3 regions of the Rossellomorea sp. GAMAL-10_SWC genome follow, and region 1 is predicted to be linked to each of the others. Evidence: riboswitches for the same ligand, from Rfam matches in the RefSeq annotation. Region 1 holds a riboswitch; each other region holds the start of a gene.

Region 1 (7,772 bases):
AGATGCAATTTTAAGTTTGCTATCGACTCCAATCACAAAAAGAGTAATTGATGCTGCTAAAAATGTAAAAATTATTGCTAACTACGGAGCAGGATTTAATAATATCGATGTAGATTATGCAACTAGTAAGGGGATCCATGTTACAAACACTCCTCTCGTTTCTACAGACGCAACTGCAGAGCTAACTTTAGGAATTCTCTTAGCTGTTTCGAGAAGAATAGTCGAAGGAGACGAACTTTGCCGTACAAAAGGTTTTGAAGGGTGGGCTCCATTATTCTTTAGAGGAACAGAAGTATCAGGAAAAACTTTAGGTATTTTCGGTTTTGGAAATATTGGACAAGCAGTAGCTAAACGAGCTAAGGCGTTTAATATGAATATTATTTATCATCAACCAAGAAGATTAAGTACTGAACTCGAACAAGAATTAAATGCCACATACGGATCAATGGATGAACTTTTACAGACTTCTGACTATATTACCCTTCATTGTCCTTACAAACCCGAGCTACACCATTTATTTGGAAAAGAAGAGTTTTACAAGATGAAAGATACTGCGTTTTTTATCAATGCAGCTAGAGGCCCTTTAGCGAACGAACAGGAATTAGTAGACGCATTAAAAGAAGGTGTTATTGCAGGTGCTGCTCTAGATGTATTTGAATTCGAACCAAAAATAACAGAAGAACTAAAATCACTTACAAATGTTGTATTAACACCTCATATCGGAAATGCAACATATGAAACTCGTGATGCTATGTCAGAAATAGCAGCTAAAAATATTATTGAGGTTATTGCTGAACGACCACCAATCTCACCTGTAAATCAAATCCTTGTGAAGAATTAAAAATAAAAAGGGCTGTTTCATAAAGTTAGATTCACTGACTTATGTACAACCCTTTTTTATTATTAAATTACAAGTACTTTGGAGTCGTAGGTATTTTCGTTCATTTGTTGTTTGTAATCGATCTTTTTAGAAATATTTAGCAGATTTTTATTCGATTCAGAAAGAAGTTTGCGTATTTGATAAACTTCCACATAATAGTCTCAACAATTGTACAATATTAAGGTCGTAATACCTTTTATAGGTAATTTTCTATTTTTTTTTGCGATTCCTTGGGATTTAATTGCAAATTCCCAAACTTTATTTGCGATTCTCTAAATTTAATTGCAGTTTTGCCAATTTTATTTGCGATTTTCAAAATTTATTTGCAGTTACTAGTTTTTCAAATAAAAAAGAGGGTTCCCATAAAATTACAACTGGGATACCCACTCTTTTCATATTATTGACTTACAGGTACTACTGCACCTTTATATTTTTTTATGATGAAATCTTGAATTTCTTTAGAGTGTAAAACTTTTACAAGTTCTTTGATTTCTTTTTTATCTTTGTCACCTTTACGAACAGCGATAATGTTTACATATGGAGATTCTTTACCTTCTAAAGCAATAGCATCCTTCATTGGGTTTAATCCAGCATCAATCGCGTAGTTTGTGTTAATTAACACTGCATCGCCTTCATTGTTTTGATAAACTTTTGGAAGCATTCCAGCGTCTACATCAGCTTGGAATTTTAAGTGTTTTGGATTCTCAGCAATGTCTTTAATTTGAGCAGTAGTTGGATCAATTCCAGCTTTAAGTTTAATTAAACCTACTTGTTGTAATAAGCTTAACATACGACCATGGTCAGCTACTGAGCTACTCATGATAATTTTAGCTCCATCTGGCAGCTCATCTAAGCTCTTATATTTTTTAGAGTAAACTCCGATCGGCTCGATGTGGATTCCACCAGCATTTTCAAATTTATAACCATTTTCTTTCATTTGAGCTTCTAAATATGGAATGTGTTGGAAATAGTTTGCATCTAATTCTTTTGAAGCAAGTGCTTTATTTGGTAATACATAATCTTGGAATTTAACAATTTTTAAGTTAATTCCTTCTTTTTTAAGGATTGGTTTAGCTTGTTCTAAAATAACTGCGTGAGGTACATTTGATGCACCAACCACTAATTCTTTATTTTTATCTTCTCCACCTTTATTACATGCTGCTAAAGATAATGCTAAAACACCTGCTCCTAAAATTCCTACGATTTTTTTGAATTTCATTGTTAGTTCCTCCCTTATATGATTAAGCTCGTTTATCTATTTTTGTTGTTACTAAATCACCAATAAATTGAAGAATGAATACGATTAATAAAATAATTACTGTCGCAACAAGCGTTACTTGGTTATTAGAACGTTGGTATCCTTCCATAAATGCTAAGTTACCAAGTCCACCACCACCTACTACACCAGCCATTGCAGTATAACCAACAATTGCGATTGTAGTAACAGTTAAGCCTGAAATAATTGCTGGTAATGCTTCTGGAATTAATACTTTTAGGATGATTGTAAAGGTACTAGCCCCCATTGCTCTTGCAGCTTCGATTACACCTTTATCAATTTCACGTAATCCGATTTCGACCATCCTTGCATAGAATGGTGCAGCACCAATAATTAATGCAGGTAATGCTGCTTTTGCTCCAAGCATAGAGCCAAGTATAAAGATCGTAAATGGAATTAATAAAATAATTAAAATGATAAACGGTATTGAACGAAAAATATTTACAAACGCTGCTAGGATTGTATTAAAAAATTTATTTTCAAGCAACTGGTCTTTACTAGTTAAAAATAAGAATAAACCTATAATTAGTCCAAAAATGAACGTTGCAAGCGCAGCTATTACTGTCATGAATAATGTTTCTTGAGTAGCTAAAAGCATTGCATCCCAATCAACATTCGGAAAAAGTTGTGTCATCTTATGCTACCTCCACTTCAACTTGTTTTGATTCTAAGTAAGCAATTGCTTCTTTGATGTTATTTATGTCTCCAACAAGTTGAATCTTCATTGTCCCATAAGAGCCTTCAGCAGTTTGAACAATTTTTCCTTGTAAAATGTTAATCTCAATATCAAAGTGCTTAACAACCTCAGAAATATGCGGCTGATCTGCTTGACCATTTTTAAAGGTTAGCTTGTAAGTATTATCCTTCCCATCACCTTCAGAAATTACTTTACTGTCTTCATCATTGCCTTTGATTTGTGTTACAAATTTCTTTGTAATTGCTTGTTTTGGACGAGTAAATACATCAACAACATGGCCTTCTTCTACTACATTTCCGTTTTCCATTACAGCTACTCGTTGGCATATCTTTTGTATAACATGCATTTCATGAGTAATTAGGATAATTGTAATACCAAGCTGTTTATTAATATTTGTCAGTAAAGCTAATATTGAATCTGTTGTCTCTGGATCCAATGCAGAAGTCGCTTCATCGCATAAAAGAACATCTGGGTTATTAGCAAGTGCTCTTGCAATTCCGACGCGTTGCTTTTGACCTCCACTAAGTTCAGAAGGATAAGCATTCTCTCTACCTTTAAGACCTACAAGTTTGATTAATTCTTTCGCACGATTAATGCTTTCTTTTTTTGGAACCTTAGCAATTTCAAGTGGGAAAAGTATATTTTCTAATACAGTTCTTGACCACAATAAATTGAAATGCTGAAAAATCATCCCTATTTTCTGTCTTGCTTTTCTTAACTGACTAGATGAACATTTCGAAATCGATTGACCATTTATAATGACTTCACCTGATGTAGGCGCCTCAAGCCCATTTAGCATACGTAATAGCGTACTTTTCCCTGCGCCGCTATATCCGATCATGCCAAAAATTTCACCTGCTTCAATCGTTAACGAAACATTTTGTACTGCGGTAACTGTGCCCTTTTTACCTTTGTATATTTTACTTACATTATTTATTTGAATCATACATTCGTTCTCCTTTCAAAACATTCTAACAACTCATCTTTCAATTTTTTGTAAGAAAGTACTTTTTTAGTCTCGTAATAATAAAAAAACCTTTCAACTCATATGAGCAGAAAGGTTTAACATACAAAAAGTATTCCTTTCTCTCATCTCTCAAAGCACATGCTTTGCAGGAATTAGCACCATTTCAATGACGATCTCATTGACGGTTGCTGGGTTTCACAGGGCACAGTCCCTCCACCTCTCTCGATAAGAGTAATCTTACGATCTATTAAGTTGTTTAACGTAATTTCTTTAACGTAAGTCCAATTCTACAAAGTTAGACACTAATTGTCAACAATTTTCTAAAAGTTTTTTTTCGTTTTCAACACTTGTATATTGAAAAATCGTTTCCATTAGTAGTAATAATCGATAGTTCCCTTCAAAAGAAGCATCTTTCAGTTTTAATAAAAGTCCTAATCTTTGCGAACCTGAATTTAAATATTCCCATCCATCTTTCGAAAAATTAACTCTAAGTTGCGGAATCGAACGATCAATTATCTCTATAAAAGGAGCCTTTTTACTTAACTTTATAAATAATTTTTCATTTAGACAGTTAAATTCTACAATTCTTTCTTCGATGGGCAAAATAATTTGTAAATATTCTTTTTTTATAAATAAGTTTCTAGCTTGTCCTATCCACTCCTTGATTTCCATAATAAACACCTCTTCTTGGATTCTTTAATCTTATTTTCTCATAGATAAGAGGTGTATTCTTTATATTTCGCTCGACATTTACTTTGATAAAAATCTATATTTTAATTTTATTTCTACAGCATTCAACTCATTTCCCGAGAAATATGTCTAATATCAGGAAATATTTTAAGCCAAATAAAAAGAGTGCAACATTCAGTATGCACTCATCGTTTAATATATAAATTATATTTTTTTAACAATTCATGTAAATATGGTACTGACTGGAAAGCGTAGATTTTTTGTTTCATTTCCCCATTTTCAAAAATAAGTAAACAAGGTACACTTTCAACCTTCCAGTTTTGAGCTTCTTCCACTATTTCATTAATATTCACCTTGCTTATAGGTAAATTTGGCAGAATCTCATTTACAATTTCTAGCATTTTAGAAGCTACTTGGCATGTACCACACATTGCGGTATAAATATAAATAACTGTCGTCTCTTTTGATTGAATTCTTTGCATTATTTCATTCTTTGTCCATTGCTGCATGATCTTTAATCCTCTTTAATTTGTACGTAAATAATCTGTAAATACTAAAATATCCGCCCCTAATAATACACTAGCTAAATGTTGACTCGGAGCTGTTGCCACTTCTCGATAACTTCTATCAATGTACAGATGCTCTGCCTGTGGAAATTCTCTTTTTAACAGTCTTCTAAGCTTTTCACCAGCCTCATCTGCATCTACTAACACATAAATTTCTCTTAAATCTAACATTTCAGCAAGCTCATCTAGCTTTGAAGTACCAACTGTACCATTCGTACAGATAATATCTACAGGCTCCTTTATAATCGTCTGTATTTTTCTCTTATCAGTAGTACCTTCGACAATGATAACTTTTCTTTGATCTTCAATATTCACTGGGCATCACCTAATGTATAGGACTCAAAAACTTTTGACTAAAAATCTTTTGTATATAGTATATTCGATTTCCCTTTTGTTGTTTCCTTTTTTTACCTAAATGAAAATGTCCCTTTAAATAATGTTTTATGTAAATAAGTTAAGCTTTATTACATTAATTATACACATAAAATAAAAAAGCGCCCAATTTGGACGCTTAATTTTAGATAATTAGTCTTGATTAATCATTTCTTCGTATTGACCAGCAGTCATTAACTCATCAAGTTGAGAAGCGTTTGTAGCTTCAACAACTACCATCCATGCTTTTTCGTATGGAGATTCGTTTACGAATTCAGGGTTTTCATCTAGATCAGAGTTTACTTCGATTACTTTACCACTGATTGGAGCATATAGTTCAGATACTGTTTTTACAGACTCAACGCTACCGAATGGCTCATTAATAGTAAGTTCATCGCCTACTTCTGGTAGCTCAACAAATACGATATCTCCAAGTTCTGATTGAGCAAAATGAGTAATACCGATATAGTATTTGTTACCTTCAACTTTTACCCACTCATGCTCTTCTGAATAACGTAGTTCATTTGGAATTGACATTGTGAAATCCTCCTCTGATTAATTACCTAAAATTTTATAGTTATTTTTATAACCAAACCTTTTCAAATACTTCCTCATTAAAACCAACTGTCGCCTGATCTCCATTAAAAAGTAGAGGTCTTTTGATTAACTTACCATCTGAGCTTAAAAGTTCTAATAGCTCGTCCTCAGTTTTTGTTGGAATAACATCCTTCAATCCAAGCTCACGATATTTAACGCCACTTGTATTAAATAATTTATTTATAGAAATTCCACTTGCTTTATAAAGATCAGCAAGTAACTCCTTTGAAGGTGGATTTAATGTAATATCAATTGCTTCAACCGGAATATTATGTTCTTTAAGCCAAGAAGCGGCTTTTCGACAAGTTCCACATTTTGGATATGTATAAAAAATGATACTCATTTTAGCAACTCCTCCCAAACTCTATTTTATCACAGGGAATATGCGAGTTAAAATAGTTCCGTTCGAAAATTCTGTAATAAATTGTCGCACAACAACATTATAACAACATTCACTCATTCAAACTAGTATAATGTTCGTGTTTATAGGTGTTTTCAAATCAAAAATCAGATTATTTTTTTGATATAAAGTTTTTTCTAAATTTTTTCTACTGAAGAATTAAGCTTTTCTCAGCATTTACTAGTATGGCACAATTTATGGAAAAAATATCCTTTAAACTTTTATAAATAATAAATGAAGATACAATTGTTCATTTTAAAGGAAGGCTGACCGGCCATTTGGTTCTAGCACTATCTTCACAATTGTATTTTAATTTCCTAAACTTTCTTTGTGTCAACTAGATTACTTGGATCAATGCCTTTCTTGGTATAAAGAGAGTGACTATTTTTATATTGCTTTACCACTAATCATAGAAGGGTATGTAAAGGTTGGACGATTAGAAGAAGCTAAAGAGCTATTAAATCATTCTCAACATCTATTTATTGATTTTCCTACTACCAAAGAACCGAGGAGGAAGATAGAACTGTATTTGTATTTGCATTTCCATTATGCCCAAGCCTTATATCAATGTGCACAAAATGAATTTGAAGAAGGGCTACAGGAACTACTATATGTAGTAAATAAAGCATATAAATTAGGTAATTTAAAACGCTTTAAACAATGTCTTCAAATTTTTTGGAAATACAAAAATCATACGACTAATGAAATAGAGAATAAATTTATGGAATTATTAGCCTAAAATGAGGTTTTAAAAGCCGTTTAATGTTTGCATGACAAATGTTAAATAAAAAAAACTGCCAATCAACAGATCGGCAGTTTTTTAATTTTATACAGTATAACGTTCTTCATCTAATACATTCGCTGCAATTTCACGCTTCTTCGCAATGACATTAATTGGCGTATGACGTGTAAACTTACGAAGTGCTGAAGTCATCATTCTTAATGTATCACCAGACTCAACAGCAACAAGTGTTTCCTTCGCATGTGCTTCGATTTCATTAAACGCTTCTTGGCAGAATACTTGAGTATAAAGTAATTTTTGGTTTGATTTTTCTAAGCCTACTTTATTAATTGCTTTTTCAGTACGTAGAACTGTCGATTCCATTGCATAAATATTACTTACGATATCTGCAATATTTACTAGAATTTCTTGTTCATTACTTAATGCTTTACCGAATTTTTGAACTGCTAAACCAGCAATCATGATCGCAATTTTCTTTGCATTACGTACTAAATATTTTTCTTGCTCTAAAGGAGCGTCTCCAACTTCTTCAGGCATTAACATCATTAACTCTTCTTGAATTTGTTGAGCTTGTTGAAGTAATGG
Region 2 (7,772 bases), 1.4 Mb from region 1:
ACCTTTGGTTACTACCTCTCCCCAAGGGTCAATGATCATTGATCCTCCACCAAATGTATTTGCTAAATCTTTTCCTACTCGATTACATGCAACAACATAACACTGATTTTCGATTGCTCTTGCTTTTAATAAGATTTCCCAATGATTCATTCTTTGAATTGGCCATTCGGCAACAAAAAATAAAACTTTTGCACCCTTTTGAGAATGTGCTCCAATCCATTCAGGAAAACGCAAATCATAGCAAACAAATCCTGCAGCTGTTAATCCATCGATTTCAAAAAGTCCATCTGTTTCCCCTGATTGAAGATAGTGATGCTCGTTCATTAACTGGAACAAATGAACTTTATCATAAGTTTTTACTAATTCACCAGTACTGCTAATAACAATTAATGTATTCGTAACACCATTTTCTCTTGCAATTGGGAACGAACCAGCAATCAATATTACATTATTTGATTTTGCGATGGACTGAAGTTCAGAAATAATCACTTCTTGTTCACCTGTGTGCAAACCAATTTCTTCCAGACAATAGCCTGTTGTCCATAGCTCAGGTAGTACAATTACACGAATATTTTCTTTAACAGCTTCGTTTATTTGAGTTTTCATTTTCTCTAAATTAGTCTTTGATTCACCTAAAATAACGTCAGATTGAATACACGCAATTTTAATCACAATTTATTCACCCTATTCTAAATTTTATAGACATTTTTAAATCGAGCATATATGATGGTGAAAGTTATTGCAACAGTCGTTCATGAAAATCATTCGATTAAGAAACGATCTATTCAAATTAATTTTATTATATTTTTGGAGTGATTAACTTGAATCATAGTAAACTATTAAACAATTTACCAAAACAATTTTTTGCTTCACTAGTCCAAAAAGTGAATCAGTCAATTAATAATGGTCATGATGTCATTAATCTTGGACAAGGAAATCCCGATCGACCTACACCCGACCATATTATAAAAGCACTACAAAAGTCTGTTGAAAACCCTTTAACTCATCGTTATTCTCCGTTTAGAGGAATGAGCTCTTTAAAAAATGCTGTTGTAGAATTTTATAAACGAGAGTATGATGTTGATTTAGACCCAGAGGAAGAAGTAGCCATATTATTCGGTGGAAAAGCTGGATTAGTAGAGCTACCACTTTGTTTATGTGACGAAGGAGATACAATTTTAGTTCCAGACCCAGGCTATCCAGACTATTTGTCTGGTATATCTCTTTCAAAAACAGTTCCATACATGCTTCCATTACTTGAAGAAAATCAATTTTTACCAGATTATAAATTAATTCCTCAAGATGTTTTGGGTGCTAGTAAAATATTATTTATCAATTATCCAAATAATCCCACAGGTGCTATAGCAACTGAAGAATTTTTTAAAGAAACAGTTGCGCTTGCAAAAAATAATCAGATTACCGTTTGTCATGATTTTGCTTACGGCGCATTTGGTTTTGACGGCAAAAAACCTTTAAGTTATCTTCAAACTCCAGGAGCAAAGGAATGCGGGATTGAAATTTATACCCTTTCTAAAACTTATAATATGGCTGGTTGGAGAATTGGTTTTGCAGTTGGAAATAAAGAGGTTATTTCAGCAATTAATCTATTACAGGATCATCTTTATGTTAGCATCTTCCCTGCTGTTCAAAAAGCTGCAGCTGCTGCGCTAACTGAATCTCAAGAAAGTGTAAAACAACTATTAGCACTTTATGAAGAGCGTAGAAATGTATTTATTAGTGGCTGTCACGAAATTGGATGGGAAGTAACTGCACCTGCAGGTTCGTTTTTTGCATGGTTAAAAATCCCATCAGGTTTTACATCACAGGAATTTGCTGATCTTTTACTTGAAAAGGCTCATATTGCAGTCGCTCCCGGAAATGGATTTGGAGAATATGGAGAAGGGTATGTAAGAGTCGGCCTACTATCAGATATTGATCGATTGAAGGAAGCAGTTGCTAGATTAAAAGAGATTGAAATATTTTCAAAATTTAATGTTTGACAATTGTGATTGTTCATGAAATAATTCGATTAGATTAAGAATTCAAAATTAAATATTACTTTATTCAGAGTAGGTGGAGGGACCGAGCCCGATGAAACCCGGCAACCGGCTAGTTAACTAGTACGGTGCTAATTCTCGCAGCATTTGCTGGCAGATAAGGTGTAGGTAAACCTCTCCTTAGTGGAGAGGTTTTTTGTTTGACTAAAACTTTTTGGAGGTTTTGAAATGAGTGGAGTAATAGCAACTTACCAAGTTTATGATAAAAATCATCATTTAGAAAAAAAGGCAGAGTCAATCGCGCTAGGTTTAACGGTTGGTTCATGGACGAATTTACCTCAAAATGATCAAATTCAATTACAAAAGCATAAAGGCAAAGTTCTTTCAGTACGTGAAATAGAATGCGAAGAAAATGTCGTTAACTTTCTAGGCTATAAACCGACAAAAGGGATTATTGAAATCTATTATCCTAGCTTAAATTTTTCAGCTGATCTACCAGCAATTTTAACAACCGTTTTCGGTAAGCTATCCCTTGATGGTGAAATTAAACTAATTGATTTAAATTTTACGGATGACATTTTAGCTCTTTTTCCGGGTCCAAAATTTGGTATTAAAGGTATTCGAGAGAAATTGGATGTATATGATCGACCTTTATTAATGAGCATTTTTAAATCAATTATCGGCAGAGATATTCAATACATTTCAGAGGAATTAAAAAAGCAAGCTTTAGGTGGCGTAGATTTAATAAAAGATGACGAGATCCTTTTTGACACAATTACATCTATTACGGATCGCGTCACTCACGGAAAAAATATTTTGAACCAAGTTTATGAAAAAACAGGACACAAAACATTATACGCGGTGAATTTAACTGGCCGTACATATGAATTAAAAGAAAAAGCATTACGTGCTGCCGAAGCTGGTGCTGATGTATTTTTATTAAATGTGTTCTCGTATGGAATTGATGTACTGCAAGGTTTGGCAGAAGATCCATCAATTAATATTCCAATTATGGCTCATCCTGCTGTATCGGGTGCGTTTAGTTCCTCTCCAATTTATGGTATTGACGCAGGATTATTACTTGGTAAACTTTTACGAATTGCTGGTGCAGATTTTAGTCTTTTCCCTTCACCATATGGATCAGTTGCATTAGAAAAAGAGACAGCTTTAAAAATTGCTGAAAATTTAACAGTATCAAATGGATTAAAAGAGACATTCCCGGTACCTTCTGCAGGAATTCACCCAGCACTTGTGCCTCAATTAATTCAAGATTTTGGAATTGAGCAAGTCATCAACGCTGGCGGAGGTGTTCATGGTCATCCGGATGGACCAATTGGTGGAGGTAATGCATTTAGAGAAGCAATTTCAGCAACATTATCTGGAGTTGACCTAAAAGACTACGCACTTCCAAATACATCACTACAAAAAGCATTACAACTTTGGGGGTAACAACAATGGCAATAAAGATTTTTTGTGATTTTGATGGAACAATTACAGAGGGAGACAATATCGTTAATTTAATTAAAGAATTTGCTCCACCTTCAGTAAGTGGATTAACTAGTGAAGTATTAAATGGCAATATATCGATTCGAGAAGGTGTAGAGAAAATGTTTGCTACGATTCCTTCAACGAAAAAACAAGAAATGACCGATTATGTAATCAATCGTACTGTCATTCGAGATGGTTTTAGCGATTTTATACAATTTGTAAGCGTACAACAATATGAGTTAAAAGTTGTAAGTGGCGGATTAGATTTTTTCGTTCATCCAATATTAGCTGATTACCTTCCATCTTCTGATATTTTATGTAATCGTACTGACTTTACAGGCCAAACTGTAAAAATTCATTGGGATCATTCTTGTGATGAAAACTGTACGAATGATTGTGGAATGTGTAAACCATCTGTTAAAAGAAAATTTAGTGAAGCAAATGATTTTATCATTGTCATTGGTGATTCAATTACTGACTTACAAATTGCAAAAGAAGCTAATTTAATTTTTGCTCGAGATTTCTTAAAAGATAAATGTGAAGAATTATCTTTACCTTTCATTCCTTTTGAAAATTTCTATGATATTCGAGCTTCATTAGAGAAGGAGGTGCTAGTATGAAGGACTTTTTCAAACATTATGATGAAATTCGCGAAGTAAAAAAAGTACTTGCTGATCGAGATTGGTTTTTAGGAACTAGCGGAAATTTATCAATTAAAGTAAATGAGGAGCCTTTGAACTTTTTAGTTACAACTAGTGGTAAAGATAAAACTAAACATACTTATGACGATTTTTTACTCGTTAATGAATTTGACCAATCTGTTTGGGATGAATCAAAAAAACCATCAGCTGAAGCCATTTTGCATCGTCTAATTTATCAACACACAAATGCGAAATGCGTTCTTCATGTACACACTTTAGCAAATAACTTTATAACAAAGGATTTCCCATATCAAGATGAGATATCTTTTTCTGGTATTGAAATTATTAAAGCATTGGGACTTTGGGAAGAAGATGCAGAAATTACAATTCCAATTATAAAAAATCATGCGCATATCCCCACTCTTGCAAATGAATTTCTTCCACATATTAAAAATGATCATGGTGCTGTATTAATTCACAATCATGGTATAACAGTATGGGCAGAATCAGCATTTGAAGCAAAAAAACATTTAGAAGCTTATGAGTTTCTATTCCAATACGCTTTACAAGGTATACAAAAAAATACATTTATAAAGAACTAATTTGGAGGAATGAAGAATGGCAACAATTTGGGTAGAAAAAAAAGATTATCATATTACAAGTGATGTTGAGGTAAAAGCATATTTAGAAGAACAAGGTGTAATTTACGAAAATTGGAATATCGAACAATTACATAGTTCGCTACAAGAAAAATTTATTTTATCAGATGATGAAAAAGCAGCAATTCTTGAAACTTTTAAAGCTGAAATCGACAGTATTTCATCAAGACGTGGCTATTTAGCAAGTGATATTATTACTCTTTCAGAAGCAACTCCAAATCTTAATGATTTACTTAAAAACTTCAACCGCGAGCATCATCATACAGATGACGAAGTTCGCTTCATAGTTAGCGGTCACGGTACGTTTATTATCGAAGGAAATGAAGGATTTTTCCATGTTAATTTGAATCCTGGAGATTTAATTTCTGTACCACCAAATGTACGCCACTACTTCACATTAGCAGAGGATCGTAAAGTAGTTGCTGTTCGATTGTTTGTTACTACTGAAGGCTGGGTGCCGATTTACGAATAATTTGATAAAAACTAAATTGACTCATATCCACTTTTAGGATGTGAGTCAATTAATTTTCCTCTTCATTGAAATGATCTTCTCGGTAATCGATATATAACGACCCGTCGGTTTGTACTTCAACAAAAAACACATCTGAAATTGATTTAATACCTACCCTTTCAAGTTGAGCCATTAACCATTTTTTATCCAAGTTTAAATTTGATAATGCATCTTCATTTACTTCCCCGTCAGATACGACTGCTGTTGAAGTCGGAAATAATAAAGTTTTTTTCCATGTTTTATTTTTTTTCGTTTTAACATCATTTGTCTTCATAATAGATAAACTGCCATCGATTTCAAATATAGCGTACTCTACATCTTTCAACGAATAAATATTCTCATTACGAAGCATTCCTTGAAATTGCTCTGAATCTAATCTAGCTTTTTTTAATGCATTTTCCATTATTTTTCCTTGTCTAATTAAAATTATTGGTTCCCCAAGAATTACCCGACGTACAGTTTTAGATTTTAAACTTAAATACCCCATGATAATCGTCAAAACTGCCCAGCCAACTAATCCAATAATCCCATCTTCAATAGTTAATGTTTTAGATGTCGTAATTGATGCTGCTATATTCCCTATTGTAATAGCTGTTATAAATGTAAAAACATCTAATTGACTAATCTCCTTCTTCCCCATTAATCTCGTTAAAATAAATAAAACAAAAAATGAGCATATAACTCTTAATACTACTTCATTAAAGCTCATTTAGTTCATCCTTTCTCTTTCAAACCAACTATTTTAAGAATTTATCAATCAACTTAGCGTTTGAAAAATAGAACGAAACTATTCTTTATTATTTCTAAAAAATTAGTAAACCTGATTGGTTGTTATACCCTCATAAATTACCGATTATTGAAGAAAATAATACTATTCATTTATAATCGACTAATTATCTGAGGTGAGATCTTGAGTAAAAAACTTTCACTCGTTGGCTTAATATTAATGGTATTTACAACTGTATATGGTTTTGGAAATATACCTACAGCTTTCTATTTAATGGGATATAGTGCAATTCCATGGTATTTACTCTCAGCTATTACGTTTTTTATTCCTTTTGCCTTTATGATGGCTGAGTTCGGAGCTGCCTATAAGGATTCAGAAGGTGGAATTTATACATGGATGGCAGATTCAGTTGGTCCTAGATTCGCTTTTATTGGAACCTTTATGTGGTTCTCTTCCTATGTAATTTATATGGTTAGTGTCTCTTCTAAGGTTTGGATTCCCCTATCAACCTTTATTTTTGGTAGAGACAAAACGCAATCCCTTTCATTATTTGGACTTTCATCTACTCAATCAATTGGCTTATTAGCATTACTTTGGATGTTAGTTGTGACCTATTTTGCTTCAAAAGGGATTGAGAGTATTAGTAAGGTTACAACAATTGGTGGAGTCACAGTTTTCTCATTAAATATAGTATTGCTAATCACAAGTATCCTTATTTTTCTATTCAATGGAGGAAAATTTGCTCAACCAATTAAAAGCTTTTCATCAGCATTTGCTCACTCACCTAATCCAAATTATCTATCTACTCTCGCAATCTTATCATTTGTTGTATTTGCAATCTTTGCATATGGCGGTTTAGAAGCAATCGGCGGATTAGTTGATCAAACGGAAAACGCTGAACGTAATTTTCCAAAAGGGATTACAATTTCAGCAATTATTATCTCAGTAGGATATTCGTTAGGTATTTTTTTAGTAGGTATTTTTATTAACTGGTCAAATGATTTAAGTGCTAGTACAACGAACTTAGGGAACATAACATATGTCCTTATGTATAATTTAGGATTAGAACTTGGAAAAGCTTTTAATTTATCAACACATACTGCCGATCTAATTGGCATTTGGTTTGCAAGAATTACTGGTTTATCAATGTTCCTTGCATATACCGGAGCATTTTTCACATTAATTTATGCACCATTAAAAACAATCATCAAAGGCACACCAAAATACTTATGGCCGACAAAATTTTCAGACACAAATGAAAAAGGTATGCCTGTCAATGCAATGTGGGTACAATTTGCAATTGTATCCATCATTATTGTCCTAACTTCCTTTGGCGGTCAAGGAGCATCTGCATTTTTTAATAAAATAACTTTAATGACGAATGTTTCAATGACATTACCTTATATATTTTTAGGAATTGCGTATCCCATGTTTAAAAGGAATGATCAAATCGATAAACCATTCCAAATATTAAAATCAAATTCATCTGCTTTATTTGCAAGCATTCTCGTTATATTAGTAGTTGGATTTGCAAACTTTTTTACAATCATTCAACCGGCTATTGAAGGTGATTACAACTCAACAATCTGGATGATTGCAGGTCCAATCTTCTTTTCAATATTAGCTTTACTCATTCTTAACCGTTCAAGAAAACATACCCAAAAAGAGAAGAAAATTGCTTAGCAATCTTCCCACTTATTGTTAATAACAATTCCGAAAGTAAGTCGGAAATATAGCACATACTAAATT
Region 3 (7,772 bases), 740 kb from region 1:
AGCTGGAATTTGTTCCAAATCTGCTTCTGGTCGTTCTGATGGAGTAGGAGGGACTGCAATATCATTATGTAGAAGTACTTCTTCAATTTCTTTAATTGCAGGTTTCATAGAACTTTCAATTACTTGTTTTAAAAATGCTTTTAGCTCTTCATCACCTGTATGGTTAATATAAACTTGGTAAGTATCTACACCTGCTTTAGTAACCGATAGGTGACTCCATAGACCATAGACTTCTCCATAATGTAAAGGTTCATTTTGTGGATTTCCACTTAATACTCCCATTATAAATTTACTTCCCTTCTCAAATAAATTCATACTAAACTCCTTATAAAGAGGTAGGTACAAAAATTATTATTGAACCTTTTGAGTATTTTATACTATTTATTTAAATGAGCTAATAGGCGTTTACTTAGGAAGCTATACATTGTGTTACTTATTAAAACAGCTAAATGGATAGGTTTTAGATTCACTTTTTTTCTTAGATATATATACAAAATATTTGTTTGAATTCTACATCTTCTTGAAATCGAATAGTGTTTATAAGATAATCTTTTTTCAAGATGAGGTGGTATCCTTTGGTTCGAGAAGCCCTTTCAATGGAGGAAATGCTTGAGATCATTCAAAATGGATTAGCTAAAACAAATTCACCAAAGAGAGTTACCATAATTGGTGGAGGTATATCTGGTTTAGTTAGTGCATCACTTTTGAAAGAAGCCGGGCATCAAGTTACGATTATCGAGGCTAATCGCAGAATTGGGGGAAGAATTTATACAAAGAGAGAACCATTTCTTAATAACCAGTATACTGAACTTCGAGCAATGCGTATCCCTTCATTCCACCATTTAACATTTGCATAGATAAAAAAATTTAATTTAAAAGTAAATCAATTTATTAATAGTACGCCCAAATGATTTAATTTACGTCAATAATATATTAACAAATGTAAAAAATTACGAGATGAATCCGGACATATTAAATTATCCAGTCGCTCCAAATGAAAAAGGAAAAAATGCTATAGAATTACTCACATATGCCATTGATATGAATAACAATACACGTATTGATAAAGCATTAGCTAATCTTTCAACCATTTTTGGTGATGTGGTTTATAAAGAATTTTTAGTAGGTTATTCGCAGAGCTGGACACAATTTTCATTATCCGGTGGTGCATTTGTTATGTATAAACCGAATCAACAAAAAGAGCTCGGTCCCTATATTAGTTCTCCAGAAGGAAGAATTCATTTTGGGGGTTCACATGCATCATCTACTCCTGGGTGGATGCAAGGGGCAATTGAAGCAGGAGTTCGGACTGCAAATGGTATTAATAATTTATAAGTAATGTAACTAACCCAACGATTTGTTGGGTTTTTTCGTTTAATTGGGGTTCATGAGTAAGGAAAAAACCAGAATTCGAAATGTAATAATAATTCATAAATGGTTCATGAGTAAGTAAAAAAGCAAGAATTCGAAATATAGTAACTCATAGAGGGTTCATGAGTAGTAAAGAAGCAGAAATCCGAAATGTAGTAACTCATCAAGGGTTTATGAGTAAGTAAAGAAGCAGAAATCATAAATGTAGTGATTTTATCACCGTACCTTATTCAAACTACTAAGATGAGCGATCACATAAATAAATGGTTCATGAGTAAGGAAAACAGCAAGAATCTGAAAATTAGTAACTCAGTTCATGAGTAAGGAAAACAGCGAGAATCCGAAATCAACTAATTCATTCTGATAAAGGCTTCATTTGTCAAAATGCAACTTTATATCTAATTAAAATGTTAATAGAAAAGGGAAAAACAGGAATTTGAAAAGAATGGATAGACATTAAGTTGACATACTAAAAAAATATGAAAAGAAATAAAAGGAGGGAAGCATAAGATGAGAAGTCAACTTGCAGTAATAAATGCGCTTAAACAAGAATTTGAGGCATCAAAAGATTTAGTTGTCCATTCTTTTGAATATTACGAACAGCAAATCTGTTTAATTTATCTTCAAGATTTATGTGACGCAGATAAAATTAAAACTGATATCATCCAACCACTTATGCTTTGTGATAAAGAAAGTAAATTTCTGTTACACTTACTCTCCCTATCTAATTGTGAGTCGATTCAAAACAAAAGGTATTTAGGTGAATATATTATTTCTGGTAACGTATTAATTTTCATCTCGAATGGGATTTATTCTTTTAATGCAATTCGTACTATGAATACTCAATCAGAAGAAGCTTCAGTAGAAACATCAGTTCAAGGGCCACAAAAAGCTTTTTCACATGACCTCAGTACAAATATAGCGATAATTCGTAAAAGATATCCTTCCAATAAATTAAGCATTGAGTATCAAACAGTTGGAACAATCACAAAAACAAATATAGCAATACTTTATGATTCTAATTATGCAGATAAAAAGGTAATTGATGAATTAAAAAGTCGTCTTAAGAGGGTAAAGGTGGATGTAATACAAGCAGTTGGTCAATTAGAAAGTAAACTTTCTGATAAAAAGATTCATTTATTTCCTACAATGATGATAACAGAAAGACCTGATCGAACTGTTTTAAATCTTGCCCAAGGAAAGGTTGCTATTGTTATGGATGGAACGCCATTTACTTTGAGTACCCCTACTGTATTTTTTGATTTTATATCTTCAATGGATGACTTATATCATTCATTCTGGATAAAAAAACTTTTGCAATCAATAAGATATATTGCCCTTTTTATAACATTGGTGTTACCTGCTTTTTATATTGCAATTACTTCGTATAACCCGGAAATATTAAGGTCACAACTTACTTTGACGATTGCAGGTAGTAGGGCAGGAGTTCCTTATCCATCAATTTTTGAAGTGCTATTTATGATGTTAGCTGTTGAAATGTTAGTGGAAGCTAGTATTAGACTACCAAGAGTAATTGGTCCAACAGCTACGACTGTCGGTGGACTTATCCTTGGACAAGCCGCACAGCAAGCACAACTTGTAAGTTCCATCATGATTATTATTACAGCATTTGTTGCCATTTCTAATTTTACGATCCCAATCAGTTCAATGAGTTTCTCAATTCGATGTATTAGATACCCACTGATTATATTAGCAACTCTATTTGGAATGGTTGGATTAGTCGGAGGTATGCTTCTACTTATCTGTTATTTAGCTAATAAGCGAAGCTTTGGGACTCCTTTTTTAGCGATTGAATGGGGATCTTCCGATAAAGTTGAAACGATAAGTGAGAACCCAAAGGAGGGGCAAAGCTAGTTGACTCGTCACTTTTACAATACTGTACTGTTAACAATGATGTTGAACATTATTATCAATGTACCAATGGTTTTAATTGGCGAACGATTTAATGGGTCTCTTATATCTATGGTGTTAAGTATTTTAATTGGCGGAATTTTTATTTATTTGTTTACGATCGGAATAAGTAAATTTCCTAATAAAGGATTGCCTGAAATTTTTACCAATCGGCTACCCTCATTTATTAAAAACACTTACTTAGCATTTTTAGGCATTATGTGGTTGGCTGCAGGAGCATTTGTTTTAATTTCATTTACTTATATAACTGTACTGTACTTAACTCCTGAGTTAAATATGAAATACGTTTTAGCTTTTTTTCTAGTTATTGTTATATTTGGAGCAAATACTCATACAAAATCAATACTAAACGTTATTGAAATAATGGTTCTTGTTGCTACTCCAATTGTTTTTTTTATCGTTTATAAAGCTATGTCAAGCAAATATTTTTATTTCGTCCATATTAAAAGAATTCTCCACTACTTTTGGCAAATGCCTAGTTATAGCTCTATTACTGCTGCTACTTATTTTTTCACAGGGTATATAAATTTAGCAATCCTCAATCGTTATCTTGATACTAAAAAGGTTGTAAAATTTCTTTGGGTTTTGCCTTTAATCGGATTAGTGGTAATTAGTTTTACATTTTTCGTCCCAATTGCTTTTTTAGGTGTAAAAGGAGTCAATGAAGTAGTGTTTCCTTGGATCTTTATAACTGATTCTCTAAGAATGGAATATGGGTTTATCGAAAGAGTGCTATATTTGATGCTTTATATATTCCTTTTATTGTCATTTCTATTTGGCATATTAACATGGCATGTTGGTTTAAAACTATTTGAAGGAATGTTTTTTAATTATAATTTGAAACCTGCTAAAAAAAGGAAATATTATGGGTTTATGATCTTACTATTTTTTGGAGTCGTTACGATGATACTGCAGATGATTATGAACGAAAGAGAATTATTTGATCTGATTAAAATATGGCAAAATATCCGTTTTCCAGCTGAAGTTATATTAGTATTTTTGATTTTTTTCTTATCTCGGAGGCAAAGAGCATGAAACGTATTTTAACGTTGTTGTTAATTATGGAATTAAGTTTTATGTCTGGTTGCCAATTACTTGATGTTGATAAACGTTTTTTTGTCGTAGGGATAGGAATCGACCAAACAGATGAAAATGGGGTCTACCTTGTGTCAGTGAAATTAGCAATCCCTTCAGCACAGGTTGGAGCAGGTAAGTCAGATTTTCAAATTATCTCTCAAAAATCAACTTCAGTTTCTGAGGCAATTAGAATAATCCAATCTTTAGTAGATAAAAAATTAGATTTTGCTCATTGTAGGGTAATCCTTATCGATAAAGAGCTACTAGTTGAAAACCAAATAGATTTGATGAAGTGGTTTATTAAACGGCCAGATATTCAAGGCGTTGCTTATGTAGCTGTAGGAGAACCTTCTGCAAAAGAAACTTTATCATGGAAGGTCAAATCAGAGAGATTAGCGGGTAACGCTGTTGTGTTAGCTTTTAATGAAGAATCAAATAGGTCACCATACGTTATGGCAGAGATACTTAATGATTATTATATGCGATTGAAGGAAAACGGTATAGATCCATATTTACCTATTATTGAACCGTTCGATAGTTCCTTTAAAATTAATACTTCCGCCGTTTTTAAAGGAACAAAATTTAAAGCAGTATTAAATCGCGATGAAACAAGATTACTTAATGAGCTATTAAATCCAAAAAAAACAACATTAATTAATGTTGGAAAAGGAAAAAATCAATTTTATGTAAGTGCTGGAAATACGAAATCTGACATGAAAATCGTTGTCCCTAAAAGTAAAAAGCCATATGTAGACGTTCATATAAAGGTAAAAGGATTTATTGAAGAATCTAAAAAATCATTACATCAAAATAGAGAATTGAAAGAGTATGAGAAAAAAGCATCAATCATTTTGAGCTCAAGAACAAAAAAATTTCTAGTACGTCTACAGGAATTAAATGTTGATCCACTTGGACTTGGCTTAAACTATCAAGCAAAATACGGAGTGACAAAAAAAGAAATATATAAGTGGGAAGAAATTTATCCGAAACTTGAATTTCGAGTAAAATCAGAAGTGAAACTAAAGGGAACTGGTACTATGTATTAAATTCGATTTAATGTCAATTAAATAATTATAAAACTTTATTTTTTCTAATAAATACAACGATCAAAGCGCTATCTTAATAAAATGTTTGAATTCCCTTATTGACAATGTGTTTACTAGGATTTATGATTCAGTTAAAGAAATTACATAATTCAAACTTATCGAGAGTGACCGAGGGATCAGGCCCTATGACGTCCGGCAACCTCCTTATTTAGGAACGGTGCCACTTCCTGCAGAATGAAATCATTCTGATAGATAAGTCGAAAACAATTGTTTCCGATGCCTCTTTCTGAATGAAAGAGGCTTTTTTCTTTTTTTATTTATTTCGCGGAAGGTTAAACAAAAACTGAATTCCACTATATATAAATCCAACTTAACCAATGCGAAAACTAGACAATTTTGAGGATGAAGGAGAGAATAGAAATGAAATATGGTTTTTGGTTACCGATTTTTGGAGGATGGTTACGTAATGTGGATGACGAAAGCATGCCATCAACATTTGAATATGCTAAAGCGGTCATTCAATCAGCTGAAAGATGGGGATATTCGACTACTTTAATTGCTGAATTATATTTAAACGATATTAAAGGTCCAGAGCATGATTCACTTGAAGCTTGGTCAACAGCAGCAGCACTTGCTGCAGTAACGGAAAAAATCGAAATTATGACTGCGATTCGTCCAGGTTTTCATAATCCTGCAGTAACAGCAAAAATGGCTGCTAATATCGATCAAATCAGTAACGGTCGTTTTACGCTAAACGTCGTTTCTGCATGGTGGGCAGAAGAGGCTCGTCAATATGGCGGTATTTTTACAGAACATGATGAGCGTTATGCTCGTACAGAGGAGTTTATTGATGTCCTAAAAGGCTTATGGACAGAAGAAACGTTCAATTATTCAGGGAAATTTTACGACTTAAAGGATACGAAACTTGCTCCAAAACCTGTCCAAAGACCAAACCCGATTCTTTATGCAGGTGGTGAAAGTGAAAAAGGTAAGCAAACAATCGTTGAAAAATGTGACGCATATGTGATGCACGGTGGAACAATTGAAGAAATTAATCAGAAAGTAACAGATATGAAAGTACGCCGTGAACAAACTGGTAATGCACCTTTAAGTTCTTTCGGTATGGCTGCTTATGTTATTTGTAGAGATACAGAAGAAGAGGCTTTGGCTGAGCTAGAAAAAATTACAACAGTGAAAGATTCAAGCGGATATGCTGGTTTTAAAGACTTCACGACAAAATCACAATTAGAGCAACAAATACAATTACAAGATTACTCAGTTTCTAATCGTGGTCTTAGACCAAAACTAGTAGGAACACCAGAGCAAATTGCAGACCGAATTTTACAATTTGAAGAAGCTGGCTTAGACTTATTATTATTACAATTTTCACCTCAACTAGAGGAAATGGAACGCTTTTCAAAGCAAGTTATGCCATTAGTAGAACAAAAACGTAGTTTAATAAAAAGCTAGAAAGGGGATTTAAAGATGAGCAAAGTATACGTAATTCATGAAAATAGTGAGTGGACTGTGCATTTAACAAAAAGATTAGAGGAGCTTGGAGTTCCTTATGAGGAATGGCATCTAGACGAAGGTACGGTAGATTTATCAACTGAACCACCAGAAGGGATCTTTTATAGCAGAATGAGTGCTTCTTCTCATACACGTGATCATCGTTTCGCAGCGGAATTTACTGGGCAAGTATTAGCTTGGCTTGAAGCACATGGTCGTACGGTGTTAAATGGCACGAATGCCTTGAAGCTAGAAGTTAGTAAGGTTTTACAATATTTAGAGTTAAACAAATATGGTGTTAAAACGCCAAAAACGATTGCAGCTGTTGGTAAAGAAAACATTCTTAAAGCAGCTAATAGCTTTGAAGGACAGTCATTTATTACGAAGCATAATCGCGCTGGTAAAGGGCTAGGCGTCCAGTTATTCCATAGTGTTGATGCTTTAAAAGCTTATGTCGATGGACCGACTTTTGAAGAACCGGTCGATGGTATTACACTGATTCAAGAATACATCAAATCACCTGAAAGCTACATCACTCGTTGCGAGTTTGTTGGCGGAAACTTTGTTTATGCTGTTAAAGTAGATACTTCGGAAGGGTTTGAACTATGCCCAGCGGATGCATGCCAAATTGGTGATTTATTCTGCCCAGTAGGTGAAGAAGTCGAAGAGAAACCTAAGTTCGAAATTGTTGAAGGTTTTGACGACGAAATTTTAGAGAAATATAAAGAAGTTCTAGTTAAAAATAGTATTCAAGTTGCCGGAATCGAATTTATCCGAAATGCTGAAGGTGAAATTTATACTTACGATATCAATACAAACACAAACTATAATTCTGAT

The links. Region 1 has a riboswitch for S-adenosylmethionine ahead of V5E38_RS23800 (methionine ABC transporter ATP-binding protein). Riboswitches for the same ligand answer to the same signal wherever they lie in the genome.
Region 2: linked by a shared signal. The riboswitch ahead of V5E38_RS06665 (2,3-diketo-5-methylthiopentyl-1-phosphate enolase) and the one ahead of V5E38_RS23800 (methionine ABC transporter ATP-binding protein) in region 1 are both predicted to bind S-adenosylmethionine.
Region 3: linked by a shared signal. The riboswitch ahead of V5E38_RS03330 (LLM class oxidoreductase) and the one ahead of V5E38_RS23800 (methionine ABC transporter ATP-binding protein) in region 1 are both predicted to bind S-adenosylmethionine.

The regions. Positions count from the first base shown of each region.
Region 1 covers NZ_CP144911.1:4,930,384-4,938,155, reverse strand. Annotated here, with positions in the region: gene V5E38_RS23815 (2-hydroxyacid dehydrogenase family protein) at 1-841, shown strand, start outside; gene metQ (MetQ/NlpA family ABC transporter substrate-binding protein) at 1,278-2,099, opposite strand; gene V5E38_RS23805 (methionine ABC transporter permease) at 2,122-2,790, opposite strand; gene V5E38_RS23800 (methionine ABC transporter ATP-binding protein) at 2,792-3,799, opposite strand; SAM riboswitch class I at 3,940-4,052, opposite strand; gene V5E38_RS23795 (hypothetical protein) at 4,130-4,492, opposite strand; gene V5E38_RS23790 (thioredoxin family protein) at 4,696-5,019, opposite strand; gene V5E38_RS23785 (ribonuclease M5) at 5,035-5,385, opposite strand; gene gcvH (glycine cleavage system protein GcvH) at 5,602-5,985, opposite strand; gene V5E38_RS23775 (arsenate reductase family protein) at 6,032-6,388, opposite strand; gene V5E38_RS23770 (hypothetical protein) at 6,792-7,184, shown strand; gene V5E38_RS23765 (acyl-CoA dehydrogenase family protein) at 7,272-7,772, opposite strand, start outside.
Region 2 covers NZ_CP144911.1:1,379,704-1,387,475, reverse strand. Annotated here, with positions in the region: gene V5E38_RS06675 (carbon-nitrogen family hydrolase) at 1-669, opposite strand, end outside; gene V5E38_RS06670 (pyridoxal phosphate-dependent aminotransferase) at 813-2,000, shown strand; SAM riboswitch class I at 2,058-2,161, shown strand; gene V5E38_RS06665 (2,3-diketo-5-methylthiopentyl-1-phosphate enolase) at 2,226-3,446, shown strand; gene V5E38_RS06660 (HAD family hydrolase) at 3,452-4,105, shown strand; gene V5E38_RS06655 (class II aldolase/adducin head domain-containing protein) at 4,102-4,728, shown strand; gene V5E38_RS06650 (cupin domain-containing protein) at 4,745-5,257, shown strand; gene V5E38_RS06645 (DUF421 domain-containing protein) at 5,307-6,005, opposite strand; gene yjeM (glutamate/gamma-aminobutyrate family transporter YjeM) at 6,207-7,706, shown strand.
Region 3 covers NZ_CP144911.1:677,099-684,870, forward strand. Annotated here, with positions in the region: gene V5E38_RS03300 (YvdQ family spore coat protein) at 1-315, opposite strand, end outside; gene V5E38_RS03305 (FAD-dependent oxidoreductase) at 576-857, shown strand; gene V5E38_RS03310 (FAD-dependent oxidoreductase) at 958-1,335, shown strand; gene V5E38_RS03315 (spore germination protein) at 1,882-3,246, shown strand; gene V5E38_RS03320 (SLC5/6 family protein) at 3,247-4,338, shown strand; gene V5E38_RS03325 (Ger(x)C family spore germination protein) at 4,335-5,426, shown strand; SAM riboswitch class I at 5,579-5,685, shown strand; gene V5E38_RS03330 (LLM class oxidoreductase) at 5,847-6,896, shown strand; gene V5E38_RS03335 (ATP-grasp domain-containing protein) at 6,912-7,772, shown strand, end outside.